One region of the Luteibacter rhizovicinus DSM 16549 genome, then DNA from elsewhere that is predicted to be linked to it. Evidence: riboswitches for the same ligand, from Rfam matches in the RefSeq annotation. Region 1 holds a riboswitch; the other holds the start of a gene.
The links. Region 1 has a riboswitch for thiamine pyrophosphate ahead of thiC (phosphomethylpyrimidine synthase ThiC). Riboswitches for the same ligand answer to the same signal wherever they lie in the genome.

Region 1 (7,109 bases):
TCGGGCTGTTGAGCAGCGGATCGGCCTCGCCCAGATCCTTGTCTTCGGTCGACTGTGTCTGCGAACGGCTGAAGCTGTTGCGCAGTGCCTGCGCGAGATCGCGCGAGGCCACCAGCGAGCCGAATTCCCAATTGGGGATGTTGTCCATGAACACGCCAGGCGGCAGCTTGTCGTTGCTCAGGTAGCCACCATGCTTGTCCAGCAGGGTCTGGACCGACTCGATCAGCGTGTACGTGGTCACCGCACCGGTGGCCATCGGCCGGCCGATCTCCTTCATGTGCGCGGTGGTCACCGCGACCGGATCGAACTGTTCGGGCTCCTTGTCCCACCACCACATGGTGAAGAGCACCCAGACGATGAGCAGCGCGATGACGATAGCCACGGTGAGGCTGATCGGGTTGCGCCGGCGACGGGAGGGCGACGGTGAGGGGGCGGCTGTCGCGTTCATGCCTGTCCTTTGGTGGTGGAACATGGGCGGTTAGCTTACCCCGCCTCTGCCGGGTCTACCTTTACGAATATTCTCGGTATGGCTGGTTACACAAGGTGAAAGGGCGCGACAGCTCTGTGTAGGAGCCGATTCATCGGCGATCCCGCGGCAGCGGGCAGGCTGCCGCGAGCACCCATTCGCCGATGAATCGGCTCCTACAAAGAGCAGCTTCACGCCTTCGTGTAGACCTCACTGCCCTGGGCGCGGAATTCGAGGGCCTTCTCCTCCATCCCGGCAGACGCCTCCATCCCCGCCGCGTAGTCGCGCACATCCTGGGTGATCTTCATCGAACAGAACTTCGGGCCGCACATCGAGCAGAAGTGCGCCGACTTGTGGGCGTCTTTCGGCATGGTCTCGTCGTGGTATTCACGTGCCTTGTCCGGATCCAGGCCGAGGTTGAACTGGTCGTCCCAGCGGAACTCGAAACGCGCCTTGGATAGCGCGTTGTCGCGCACCTGCGCGCCAGGATGGCCCTTGGCCAGGTCCGCCGCATGAGCGGCGATCTTGTACGCGATGATGCCGTCGCGCACATCCTGGCGGTTGGGCAAGCCGAGGTGTTCCTTCGGCGTCACATAGCAGAGCATGGCCGTGCCGAACCAGCCGATCATCGCCGCGCCGATGGCGCTGGTGATGTGGTCGTAGCCGGGCGCGATGTCCGTGGTCAACGGCCCGAGCGTGTAGAACGGCGCCTCGTCGCACATCGCCAGCTGGCGGTCCATATTTTCCTTGATCAGGTGCATCGGCACGTGGCCGGGGCCTTCGATCATGGTCTGCACGTCGTGCTTCCAGGCGAGCTTGGTCAGTTCGCCGAGGGTGTCGAGTTCACCGAATTGCGCGGCATCGTTGGCATCGGCGATACAGCCCGGACGCAGGCCGTCGCCGAGACTGAAGGACACGTCGTAGGCCTTCATGATCTCGCAGATGTCTTCGAAGTGCGTGTACAGGAAGTTCTCGCGGTGATGGGCCAGGCACCACTTGGCCATGATCGAACCACCGCGCGAAACGATGCCGGTGACACGCTTCGCGGTGAGCGGCACGAAGCGCAGCAGGACACCGGCGTGGATGGTGAAATAGTCGACGCCCTGCTCCGCCTGCTCGATCAGCGTGTCGCGGAAGATCTCCCAGGTGAGGTCTTCGGCGACGCCGCCGACTTTCTCCAGCGCCTGGTAGATCGGTACGGTACCGATCGGCACCGGCGCGTTGCGGATGATCCATTCGCGCGTCTCGTGGATGTGCTTGCCGGTGGACAGGTCCATCACCGTATCGCCGCCCCAGCGGATCGCCCAGACCAGTTTCTCTACTTCCTCGGCGATGCCCGAGCTGACCGCGCTGTTGCCGATGTTCGCGTTGACCTTGGTCAGGAAGTTGCGGCCGATGATCATCGGCTCGACTTCGGGATGGTTGATGTTGGCGGGGATGATCGCGCGCCCTCGCGCCACCTCGTCGCGCACGAATTCGGCCGTGATACGACCCGGTATCGAGGCACCGAACGACTCGCCCGGATGCTGCGCACGCAGTGCGCTGTCGACGAGGGCGTCGAGTCGCTGGTTCTCGCGGATGGCGATGTATTCCATCTCCGGCGTCACGATGCCGCGGCGGGCGTAGTGCATCTGCGTGACATTGAATCCGGCTTTCGCACGCAAGGGCATGCGCGGGGCCGCGAAGCGGATCGGGTCGAGCCGTGCATCATCGGCGCGTGCGCGGCCAAAGCTGGATGACAGGCCGTCGAGACGTTCGACGTCGCCACGTTCGGTTATCCAGCCGGAACGCACGGCAGGCAGGCCGCGGGCGAGATCGACCGCATGGTCGGGATCGGTATACGGCCCCGAGGTGTCGTAGACGACGATCGACGGATTGGTCTCGCCACCGAACAGGGTCGGCGTGGGCGCCTGGGCGATCTCTCGCATCGGCACGCGCAGGTCGGGGCGGCTGCCGGTCACATGGATCTTGGTCGAGCCGGCGATCGGCTGGGTGACGGCTTCGGACAGCTCGCGCGCGGCGCGGGCAAGATCGGAGGGCATGGCGTTCATTGGCTTCTCGTTCCTTGCGGATAAGGGGAGAAGCGGACGGCGCCGCCACGGAAGCACGCGTGCGCGGACGCACGTTACCCGTGGACGAAGCTTCCTACGCCGGTACGGACCGGATCAGGTTCGAAGGGACTCTCTCAGCCCACGCAATTGCTTGGGCACCCCCGCTTCGAGGGGGATTCAACCACGAAGCGGGTATCCGACGCGAGCGCTCAGCAGTTCGGGCGCGGCTCGTAGGCGCGGATGAACATCTCGACGGCGGCCAGGGCGTTGGCCTTGACCTCTTCACCGAACTGCACGGCGCAGTCCTCGCAGCCGAACAGGCGGCGAAGGAGCAGATCGCCCTTGAGCAGGGCAAGGAACTGCGTGGTGGCACGCGAGGTGTCGGCGATTTCCAGCTGACCACGGGCCGTGGCGCCGTCGAGCAGGCGCTGCATCAGCTTGTGCATGCGCACCGGGCCTTCTTCCCAGACCAGCCGGCCGAAGCGCGGGTTACCGCCGGCCTGGCAGTCCGAGAGGATGGCGCGGAAGGTACCGACCGACTCGACGTTGGTTTCCATCGCCGCATGGCGGCTGGCGATGTTGCTCAGGGTGACGCGGATGTCCGCGCCCGGGCTGAAATCGAAGAGGTCATCGGGCAGGCGTTCCTGCACATGGGCGCGGATCACCTCGCGGAAGAGGTTGTCCTTGTCGCCGAAATGGCTGTAGACGGTGAGCTTGGAGACGCCTGCGGAGGCCGCGACGGCATCCATACTGGTTCCCGCGAAGCCGCCCTGGGTAAAGAGTGCCTTGGCGGCATCGAGGATGGCCGCGCGCTTCTCCATATCCTTCGGACGCCCGGGACCCTGCGTTTTCATTTTCGGGCTGGCGTTCATGGCTACACCTTCACAAACAAAAATTATGACTTTATTATACGCAGCGGTTCAGTTATTTCCAGCACGTCATGGTTGTCATTCATGAAGCCGGAAAAGGTAAGGGTCTGACCGCTCGTCTACCTTAGAATAAGGTGGGGACGGCGCAGGCCGATCCCATGGGCATCAGGGACTTGCGCCACTAGCTGTTCAGGCGCCGGCGAGTCACTGTAGGGCCGGGGCATGACTTCCGTCAGCCCCGTCCGGTGACTTCCGGCACTTAGTAGGCATGGTGCGGGCGCCTCAGCCTTAACACATTGGGAAAGCAGGCTCCGAACGCTTATCCTTTCCAACCTTTTTGTAGCTTTTCGTACGGAATCCAACACCATGGCGATGAATTTCGAGCAGGCCCGGCAGAACATGGTCGAAAACCAGGTTCGCCCGTGGGAAGTCCTGGACTTTGACGTCCTCGAGACCCTGAAGGGGATTCGCCGCGAGGACTTCGTCGCGGCGGCCCACCGCAACGTGGCTTTCGCCGATCTCACCCTGCCCCTGGGCCACGGTGAGGTCATGATGAAGCCGGTGGTGGAAGGCCGCGTCCTGCAGGCACTGGAGCTGAAGAAGACCGATACCGTGCTGGAAGTCGGCACCGGTTCGGGCTTCCTGACCGCCTGCCTGGCCCGTCTCTCGGCCCATGTGACCAGCATCGACATGCATGCCGACTTCGTCGAGGCCGCTCGCCAGCGCCTTGCCGCCACGTCGGTGACCAATGTCACGCTGGAAACCGCCGAGGCCGTCAACGGCTTCAACCCGACCGGCGTTTTCGACGCCATCGTCATGACGGGCGCTGTCCACACGGTCCCGGAAAAGTTCGTGCGCTGGCTCAAGCCGGGTGGGCGCATGTTCGTCGTACGCGGCGATTCCCCGGCGCAGACGGCGGTGCTCCTCACCCACGAGGGTGAAGGCCGCTACCGCGAGGAATCGCTGTTCGAAACGGACCTTCCCTACCTGGCGCATGCCGCGCCGGTGAAGCGCTTCGTGCTCTGACCCACAGATTACCCATCACCCACGAGGCGAAATCATGCGCTTGAAGCTGCTCACCGTCGCGCTGGCATTGGCCGCGACGCCGTTCGCGAGCCATGCTGAAGACTTGCTCGACGCCTACCGTCAGGCCCGGGCAAACGATCCGGTGCTGTCGCAGGCCGACTCCACCCGCCTCGCCATCGGCGAAGGCGTGGACCAGGCACGTGCGCTGCTGCTGCCCCAGGTCAACGGCTCGCTCGGCATTACCCAGTCCGATCCGGCCGGCCCGTCGCGCTCGGTGCTGACCGACGCCGCAGGCAATCCGCTGCGCGATGCCGCAGGCAACCCGCTCCTGAGCAGCGACATCGGCCACACCCGCCAGCGCACGCTGGGCGCGACGGTCACGCAGAGCGTGCTCAACTTCAGCCAGATCGCCGACCTGCAGGCCGCGCATTCGTCCGCGAACTCGCAGAACGCGACGTACGAGGCCGCCCTCCAGCAGCTGGCGACGCGCGTGGCCACGGCCTATTTCCAGGTCCTGACCAACGACGACGCCCTGACCTTCGCCAAGGCCAACGAGCAGGCCCTGGCCCGCCAGCTGGAACAGGCGCAGCAGCGCTTCGACGTCGGCCTGTCCGCCATCACGGACGTGCAGGACGCCAAGGCACAGCACGACACCTCGGTCGCCGCCGTCATCACGGCCGAGAACACGCTGGCCGATTCGCGTGAAGCCCTCACCCAGATCACCGGCAAGCCGGCCGACAACCTGAAGAAGCTGCGCGAGCAGCTGCCGATGGACGCGCCGACCCCGAACGATCCGAAGGCCTGGGTGGCCGAAGCGGTCAAGAGCAGCCCGAGCATCCTCGCCGCGCAGTACAACGTCGAGTCGTCCGAGCACAGCATCTCGTCCGCACGTGCCGGCCATCTGCCGACCATCGACGCCTCGCTGGGTTACAACAAGAGCACGGCGTGGACCCAGAACGCCGGCGCCGGCTCGGCCGCTTCCGCGGGCACCCTCGGTTCGAGCGGCACCAACGGCCGCGGCGCGACCACGGTCGGCCTGACGCTGAACGTGCCGATCTTCTCCGGTGGCCTCACGCAATCGCGCGTCCGCCAGTCGATCTACCAGCGTGACGCCGCCCAGGACTCGCTGGAATCGGTGCGCCGCCAGGTGGTGCGTGACACGCTCAACTTCTACCGCTCGGTCGTCGCCGGCATCAGCAAGGTCGAAGCGACCAAGGCCGCCGTCGAATCCTCCGAGAGCGCTCGCGATGCGACGCAGGCCGGCTTCGAAGTCGGTACCCGCACCATCGTCGACGTGCTGATCGCCCAGCAGAACCTCACCCAGTCGCTCAGCGACTACTCGCAGGCCCGCCACCAGTTCATCCTCGACAAGCTGCTGCTCAAGCAGACGGCCGGCACGGTGGACATCAAGGACCTGGAAGCAGTGAACTCGCTGCTGCAGTAAGGGCAACGGTTTCATCGAACGACAGAAAGGCGGGCCTTCGGGTCCGCCTTTTTTGTCGATTGTTCGCGCATTTCCTGGGCGGCTCGGCTTCGCCGTCGCTCCTCACACTTGGGCGCCTCGCGGGGAGACCTTGGTGTCCACCCTCGCTGCTCAGACAGGTCCTCCGCGTTCCGTAAAGGAAAGGCCGCTAACGCGGCCCGTGTACTTATCTGGCCTACGGCCGCTCCACTTGTGCGGAACTCGCCTCGAGGGTGGACACCAAGGTCTCTCACGACGATACGGTTAGCTGGACGGCGAGCCGTTGGCGTGGGTGCGGTCGCCGAAGCGGGCCGTTACGGCAGTCGTGCGGGTACGTTCACTCCGGCTCGGTGAGCGCCTTTCTCGCCGTGGCGCTGCCCGCGAAAAGACGATCGCGACCGGCGCGCCGGGTCGACCGTTTGGCGATGGTGACAAGCCAGCAGCCAAAGCGGCGTTGCTTCGTCGGCTCGACCCACACGAACCTCAGGAATGGGAAGAGTCTTCGGTGTCCACCCTCGAGGCGAGTTCCGCACAAGTGGAGCGGCCGCAGGCCAAATAGGTGCACGGGCCGCGTTAGCGGCCTTTCCGGTACGGAACGCGGAGGACCTGTCTGAGCAGCGAGGGTGGACACCGAAGGCTCTTTGCCTCAAGCCCCCAAACGAGGGTGGGCACCGAAGGCTCTTTGCCTCAAGCCCCCCGGAAGGCTCTGCGCCTCATCCACACACGCAAGCGGCGGCAAAAGCTGTCCGCTTACTCCTGCAACAACCGGTCGACGAGTTTCATCACCTTGCCGACGGAGCCGCGCTCGCTGTCGAAGACGTGACGGGCGGCGGTGCCCATGCTTTCGCGGCGGGCGTGGTCGCGCAGGAGGGAGAGGACCTGTTCGCCGAGTTCGCTGCTGGTGGCCACGCGCTGACCACCGGTTGCTTCCAGCAGAGCCTGGGTGATTTCTTCGAAGTTGAACGTGTAGGGACCGACCAACACCGGCTTCGACAACGCCGCAGGCTCGAGCACGTTGTGGCCACCGATGGGTACCAGGCTGCCGCCGACGAAGGCGACGTCGCAGGCGGCGAAGAAGCGCAGCAGCTCGCCCATGGAATCGATCACGAAGCACTGGGTGTTGTGCCCGGGAACGCCATCCGTGCTGCGCGTACCCACCTGGAAACCGAGGCTGCGCACCGATGACTCGACGGCCTTGAAGCGCTCCGGATGCCGTGGTGCGATCAGCAGCAAGG
Region 2 (7,109 bases), 1.2 Mb from region 1:
AGCTTCAGCTCGGCGGCGGCGAGGTTGTCCTTGAACTGCGCCTCGGTACGACCGCCGATGACCAGGGAGGTCACCGCGGGACGCTCGAGCAGCCAGGCCAGCGCGACCTGTGCACCCGACACGCCGCGCGCTTCGGCGATGGCCACCAGCACGTCGACGATGCGCCAAAGGCGCTCTTCGTCGCGGATCGGCGGCTCGGTCCAGCCCTCCAGCTGACGTGAGCCCTCCGGTGCCTTGCCATCGCGACGGTGCTTGCCCGAAAGCAGGCCACCGGCAAGCGGACTCCAGACGAGGACGCCGAGGCCCTGGTCGATCGAGATCGGCAGCAGCTCGTATTCGGCCTCGCGCGCCTCCAGCGTGTAATGGATCTGTTGGCTGACGAACCGCTGGCGATGCTCGCGCTCACTGATGCCGAGCGCCTTCATCAGGTGCCACGCGGAATAGTTGGAGCAGCCCAGGTAACGCACCTTGCCGTCGCGAACCAGGGTGTCGAGCGCTTCCAGGGTTTCTTCCAGCGGGGTCAGGCCATCCCACTGGTGAACCTGGTAGAGATCGATCACGTCCGTGCGCAGGCGCTTCAGGCTCGCTTCGCACTCGCGAATCAGGTGATAGCGAGAGAGGCCGCCGTTGTTGGGGCCGTCGCCCATCGGAAAGCGTGCCTTGGTCGCGATCAGTACGTCCTTCGGACGCTTGCCGCCGAGCACTTCGCCGATGATTTCTTCCGAACGGCCATCGGAGTAGACGTTCGCCGTATCGATGAGATTGACGCCGGCATCGATGCACATGTCGATCAGCCGGCGTGCTTCGTCGACGCCGGAGTTGCCGACCGAGGCGAACTTGCCCTGGCCGCCGAAGGTCATCGTGCCCATCGTGAGGGTGGAGACTTTGAGGCCGGAGCGGCCAAGCAGTCGATATTCCATGGGGATTCCTTGTGGGGAGTGAACCGACCCACGTTAGCCTCCCGACCATTCATCTGTAAAATGGAAAATTCTGATCGAATTAAGCAGTCAAGGGACTCAATACGCCGTGGACCTCAAGCAGCTCGAATACTTCATCGCCGTCGCCGAGGAACGCCACTTCACGCGGGCCGCCCAGCGACTCAACGTGGTCCAGTCCGGCCTTTCGCAGACCATCCGCAGCCTGGAAGAAGAGCTCGGTGGCCCGTTGTTCGTCCGCACGACGCGCAGTGTCGCCTTGACCGCGGCAGGCACGGTCCTGCTCGAGGAAGCCCACCGGGTGCTCGACGCGGCGCGTTCGGCGCGCATGGCGGTGACCCAGGTGCACGGCCTCGCGCGGGGGAGGCTACGCATCGGTGCCATCCAGAGCCTCGCCCCCTTCATCGACCTGCCGACCACGCTGGGACGGTTCCGCGACGCCTTTGGCGGCATCGACATCGAGCTTCGTTTCGACGGTTCGGCGAATCTGCTGGAAGAGGTCCGCGATGGCCATCTGGATATCGCCTTCACCCAGCCACCCGCGGCACCGGTGGCCGACGTCGTCACCAAGCTGCTGGTCTGCGAAGGTCTCGTGGCCGTGTGCCCGCCGAAGCATCGACTGGCCGGCGCCCACGACGTGACGCTGGCCGACCTTGCGCAGGAGAGCTATGTCGATCTGCGCACCGACTGGGGCATGCGCCAGCTCATCGACAGCGCCTTCGCCGACGCGGGACTGAATCGTCGCACGCGTTTCGAGGTCAACGACATGGGCATGCTGCTCGAACTCGCGGCGCAGGGTCTCGGCCTTGCCCTGGTGCCGGAATCGATCGCGAAGATCCGTCGCGACGACCGTCATGCACGGCCGATCGCCTTCGCCGATATCGCCGAGAGCGAAGAACCCTGCTGGGAGATCGTCGTGGGCCATCGTGCCCGTAGCGGTGAAGCAGCAGGCCGCCTCGCCCAGGCCTTCCTCGACGTCCTCGTGCAACCGGCCGGTGCGCTCTAGGGCTCGCCGTCCCAATAATCCAGGCCGTTCTCCATCCGCTGCACAAAGCTGAAGCGCGAACCGTCTTCCTTCCTGACGATGGTCGAGTGCTTTCCCGAGTCCGGGTATTCGACGAACTCCGGCGACTCCTTCGTACTGATGGACAGATACTTCAGCGGCGCATCCGAGGTGTTGATGAACTGGTGCGGGTAGCCAGGCCCCGGTGGAATGAAAACGACATCGCCCGCGCGCACCGGCAGTCGTTCGCCCGCCACCCGCAGCGTGCCCTCCCCTTCCAGCACCACGAACATTTCTTCCTGCGCATAGTGGAAGTGGTAAGGGCAGGAAATCTTCCCCGGAGCGACGATATCGAAGGAGGCGCCGAGCTTCTCCGCGGCCGTGCCGGTACCGAGGCGAGCACCGAGCGCGTCGTACAACGGTTCGCGGACGAGGCGTTCGGTGGGCGCGTCATGGAAGTTGCGAATCAGCCGCGCGGCGAGTTCGGAAGCGCGTGAGGTCATGGGCCTGCCATCGTGCAAGGTGGGTCCACCGAGGCTAGCGCGATCCGCCGTTCGCGTCTTCCCGACCATCGTCCCTTGTAAACTGCCGCGACCACCCGCCCGAGCGAGCCCATGACCACGAAACCGCGACCGTTTTCCATGATCCGCGACTTCGCCCTGGCCGACTGGTTCACGCTGGGCAATGCAGCCAGCGGCGTCGGCGCCCTGTTTTCAACCATGACCTACCTCCAGGAGGGTGGGGTCTGGCACCTGTACATGGCGTCCGGCATGGTGCTGCTGGCACTGGTGTTCGACATCCTCGACGGACGCATCGCCCGGTGGCGCCAGCGCGCGTCCCTGCTCGGCCGGGAACTGGATTCCCTTGCCGACGTGATCTCCTTCGGCGTCGCGCCGGCGGTCATCGGCTACGGCTGCGGCATGCAGGGCGGACTCGACCGGGCGATCCTGCTCATGTTCGTCTGTTGTGGCGTGTCGCGCCTGGCACGCTACAACGTCACCGCCGAGTCCCACTCCAACGACGAGGGCAAGGTCACCTACTTCGAGGGGACGCCCATTCCGACGTCGATCGTCCTTGTCGCCGTGCTTTGTGCTGCCGCGTCGATGGGCGCGTTGCACGAGGACCTCTGGTTCGGCAGCGTCCGCATCGCCTCGCTCGGCTTCCACCCGCTGTCGCTGATGTTCGCCGCCTCAGGCGCCCTGATGGTCAGCCGACTCCGTATTCCGAAGCTATAACGACCCGCTCTCGTTGCCAGGCGCGCAAGCCGATCGCGGCAAGCACCACGAAACCGGCATACAACACTGCCGTGACCGGCAGCGATTTATAGACGTACTCGCCCACATAGATGACGTCGACGGCGATCCATAGCCACCAGGCGGCGGCGTGTCGCCGCGCTTGCCACCATTGAGCGACCAGACTGAATGCCGTGAGTGCGGCATCGAGCCACGGCAACGAGGCGTCGGTGTAACGGTGCATGGCGTAGCCCAGGGCCAACGCCGCAGCCGTGCCGATCGCGAGGTGCCGCGTCGCGCTTCGCGTGTCCAGCAAGGCGACGCGGACATGACCGCTGCCATCGAGATTGCGCGACCAGCGCTGCCAGCCATAAAGGATCAGGAAGGCAAAGATCACCTGCAGCATCGTGTCCGAATACAGCTTGGCATCGACAAAGATCCACGCGTAAGCGATTACCGAAACCAGGCCTACCGGCCAGCACCACGGACTGCGCCGCGCGGTCAGCCACACGCCGGCCGCGCTGACCAGCGCGGCGGACAGTTCGAACAGCGAAAGCTCAAAAGTCATAAGTCATCGACAGGCGGGCGAGTCGCGGCATGCCGGGGAACAGGTAGCTGTCACCACCCGAAGTGCCGGTATCGCGCCAGTAGAAATGATTGAACACGTTGTCCACGTTGAGCCGCCATGTCATCGCATGGCCGCCGACCGCCGTGATGAAACGAAGTCCGGCATCGAAGACATGGTACGCCGGGACGCGCGTGTCGCCGTTCGGCGTCGCCACATTGGTGCCGGCATAGCGCCAGCCACCGAGCAACGCCCATTTCGGCGCAAACGGCAAGGTGTAATCGGCGTACACCGCCGTCCGCCAGCGCGGCACGTTGACGACCTGATGGTCCTCGTAATCAGGCGTTCCGGTGTTCTCGGCGCGGGCGCGGATCACGTTGGCGCTGGCCGTGAGGCGAAGGTTGTCGGTCACCCGCCCGGCGAGGTTCAGCTCGATACCGGTGTGAACCTCCTGCCCCTGCTGGACGAAGGTGAAGCCTTCCGCGGTATCGTCAGGACGGGCGAACTGGTACGCCTGGCGAATGCGATACACCGCCGCCTGCAGGTCCAGCGCGTCGCTGAGCGCGTACTTCACGCCAGCCTCGACCTGACGCGACTGCAACGGCGCCAGCGTCGTGCCGCCGTTCGACGTCCAGTACGGCGCTTCGCGTCCCAGCGAAAGACCTTCACCGTAACTGATGTACGTGGTCAGGGGCACCGTCGGCTGCCAAAGCACGGCCGCCTGCGGAAGGGTTTTCGTCATCCGCGTATCGCGTTCGAGGGCGCCCGTGTCGTCGTAAGCACGCTCGTCAAGCTTGACCAGGCGGGCGCCGGCGAGCACCTGCCAGGTTTCGCCGAGATGGATGCGGTCGATCGCGAACAGCGTGCGCTGCCAACTGGTGAGGCGTCGTTCCGATGGGCCCGGCTCGTTTGGCGAGGGGTCGAAGTACGGCGGCGTCCGATCGTCGATGTTCGCCGTGCCGACGTAGTCGTACACATAGGCGCGCTGGTCCACGGTGCGGCGGAAGGCGCTCGCGCCCACGTTCACCTCGTGATCGATCGCACCCGTCGCGAAGCTTCCGGTAAGCACGGCGCGCACTTCGTCGTTCTGTCGCGTGTCGTCCGGGCTACGGAAATCGTAAACGTCGTAGTCGCCGTTGGGCGCGAAGAAGTAGCCCGGCGTCGCACCGGATGCGCAGGACGCGGCATAGAAACAACCGTAGGCGAAGGCGACGTTGTCGTCGATCACGGTATGGCTGTGGCCTGCCGACACCTGCGCATTCCAGCTGTCATTGAAGCGATAGTTGAAGCGCAGCGTCGTGTTGCTCGAATGGATGCCTACCGGGCGCTGCCAGGGCTCGTAGCCGAGCAGGCGCGTGCGGCTGGGGTGCTCGGGAATCTGCGTGCCGCCGAGCAACTGGTAGCCCGACGCCGATCGCTGGCCGCTGGTCTGGTAGTCGGTATCCAGCTGCACGGTGGCCTGTTCGTTGATCTTCCAGTCGGCACCGATCGATACGAAGCTGCGCCGTCCATCGGTGTGCTCGATCGCCGCGTGCGTCTTCTCGTTCGCCGCATTGACGCGCAGGCCGAACGATGGGGTAAACCATGCACCCAGGTCGACGGCCTCATAGTTGGAACCGTGCGAGTCCGTCCCGATCGTCACCGTGTGCACGTCGGCCGGGCGCTTGCTTACGTAGTTGATCAGGCCGCCGGGCTCGACGACGCCGGCTTCCAGGCCGCCGAGGCCCTTGAGCACCTCGACGCGTTCCTTGCCTTCCAGTCCGGGCAGCTGCTCGGCCGACATGATCATGCCGTTGAAACGGAAGCCCGTCGCCAGATCCAGCGGAAAACCGCGTATCGAGACGTCCTGGTAGTAGCCCGCCGGCGCGTAGTTGTCGTTGATCGCCGAATCGCCGCGCACCAGCTCGCTGAGCGTCCGCGGCTGGCGGTCGTCGATCTGCGCGCGGGTAATGACGGTGATCGCCGCCGGCGTGTCGTGCAGCGGCGCGTTGCCGAAGCTGCCGAACGTATCGAGCTGGGAATCGGCCGCCTGGTACCCGGTGGTCGTGGTGGCGTTCACATCCACGGTCGACAGGGTGCGGGCCTTCTGGGGCGCCGTATCGTCGGCGGCATGCGCCACGCCAAGCATCGAAAGCAGGGCCAGGGCAAGCGGAGTGCGGGAAAAAGTCATCGTCGTCTTCAGGTTCACGGACGAAGCGACGGCGAACCACGTCGTCCGGGGACGTCCGTGGTTCTGCAAGCTCCCTACGCCGGTACTAACCGGGTCAGGTTCCAAGGGACTCTCTCAGCCTGGCAACGCCAGGCACCCCCGCTTCTAGAACCGCTATTGAACCACGATTGGCGCGCCGGCGTCGCGGATGGCGTCCAGCAAGGCCTGCCCATGCGGCCCGGCGAACCAGGCGGCGTGCCCGCGCAGGAAGGTCTGATAGGCGACGTCGGCGTGATCGCGCCGCCGCGTCACGCCCTCGAAGTATTCGATCTCCGACAGGGCGAAGTCGAGATGGACGATCGGCAAGAGGTCGGCGAGCAGGCTCAGGTCGTCGGCCGTCAGGGGACTGACCTCGTGGTAGCCCTCGAGCAGCGCGAGGGCCAGGTCGGTACGGCCGATATCGCCCTGTGCGATATCCAGCCACGCGATGGCGTTGCGTTCGATCGCGGTGGCCAGATCGAACAGCCCGAATGTCAGGGCCGACAGGCCAAAGTCGAGGACATCGGTGATACGCGCCTCGTCGCCCGCATCGCTCCAGCACAGGTTCGATACGTGCCAATCGCCGTGGGTCCAGGACCGCGGCTGCCGCGCGATCCCGCCGACGGCACGTTCATGCCACGGCGCCATGGCCTCGCCGATCTCGGTGCGCCAGTCGCGATCGCGCAGGTAGCTGCCCAGTGAAGGTCGCGACCGCAACGACGCTTCGATGGCCTCGAGCGGATCCGCCGAGGAAAGGACCTCCGCGCGTGCAACCAGGATATGCGTCGAACGCTGCGGTGCGCGGTAATCACGGGCCGCCCGATGTAGGCGCGCAAGCATCGCACCCGCGGCTCGCGCGTGGGCGACGCCACCGATCGGCGACCACGAAAACGCGTTGCGGTAGACATCGGTGCCGACGGCCGGCCGATGCACTTCGTAGACCCACGCATCGATCGCGATCGCCGACTCACCGTCGACATCGTCCAGCACCTCCGGCACGGCGATGCCGCGCTCCCGCAGGTGGCTGGCAAACCGATGCTCCTCCGCCAGCATCACTGCGGAGCGCACGCTCCGGTGGTGGCGTTTGATGAAGACCTCGCCGATGGATGTCGCCACGAGAGCCGCCGCCGATAACGGCCGCGGACTGCGCCAGCGCACCGCCACCACGCCGCCCAGGCGAGGAAAG

Region 2: another riboswitch for thiamine pyrophosphate. It lies ahead of BJI69_RS04715 (TonB-dependent siderophore receptor); the one in region 1 lies ahead of thiC (phosphomethylpyrimidine synthase ThiC).

What each region holds. Positions count from the first base shown of each region.
Region 1 is NZ_CP017480.1:2,226,112-2,233,220, reverse strand. Features, by position in the region: gene BJI69_RS10025 (DUF2333 family protein) at 1-448, opposite strand, end outside; gene thiC (phosphomethylpyrimidine synthase ThiC) at 658-2,517, opposite strand; TPP riboswitch at 2,592-2,690, opposite strand; gene BJI69_RS10015 (TetR/AcrR family transcriptional regulator) at 2,727-3,389, opposite strand; gene BJI69_RS10010 (protein-L-isoaspartate O-methyltransferase family protein) at 3,753-4,412, shown strand; gene BJI69_RS10005 (TolC family outer membrane protein) at 4,447-5,856, shown strand; gene waaA (lipid IV(A) 3-deoxy-D-manno-octulosonic acid transferase) at 6,625-7,109, opposite strand, start outside.
Region 2 is NZ_CP017480.1:1,010,799-1,017,907, forward strand. Features, by position in the region: gene BJI69_RS04690 (aldo/keto reductase) at 1-920, opposite strand, end outside; gene BJI69_RS04695 (LysR family transcriptional regulator) at 1,027-1,941, shown strand; gene BJI69_RS04700 (cupin domain-containing protein) at 1,938-2,441, opposite strand; gene BJI69_RS04705 (CDP-alcohol phosphatidyltransferase family protein) at 2,553-3,173, shown strand; gene pnuC (nicotinamide riboside transporter PnuC) at 3,145-3,738, opposite strand; gene BJI69_RS04715 (TonB-dependent siderophore receptor) at 3,728-5,905, opposite strand; TPP riboswitch at 5,960-6,055, opposite strand; gene BJI69_RS04720 (phosphotransferase enzyme family protein) at 6,059-7,109, opposite strand, start outside.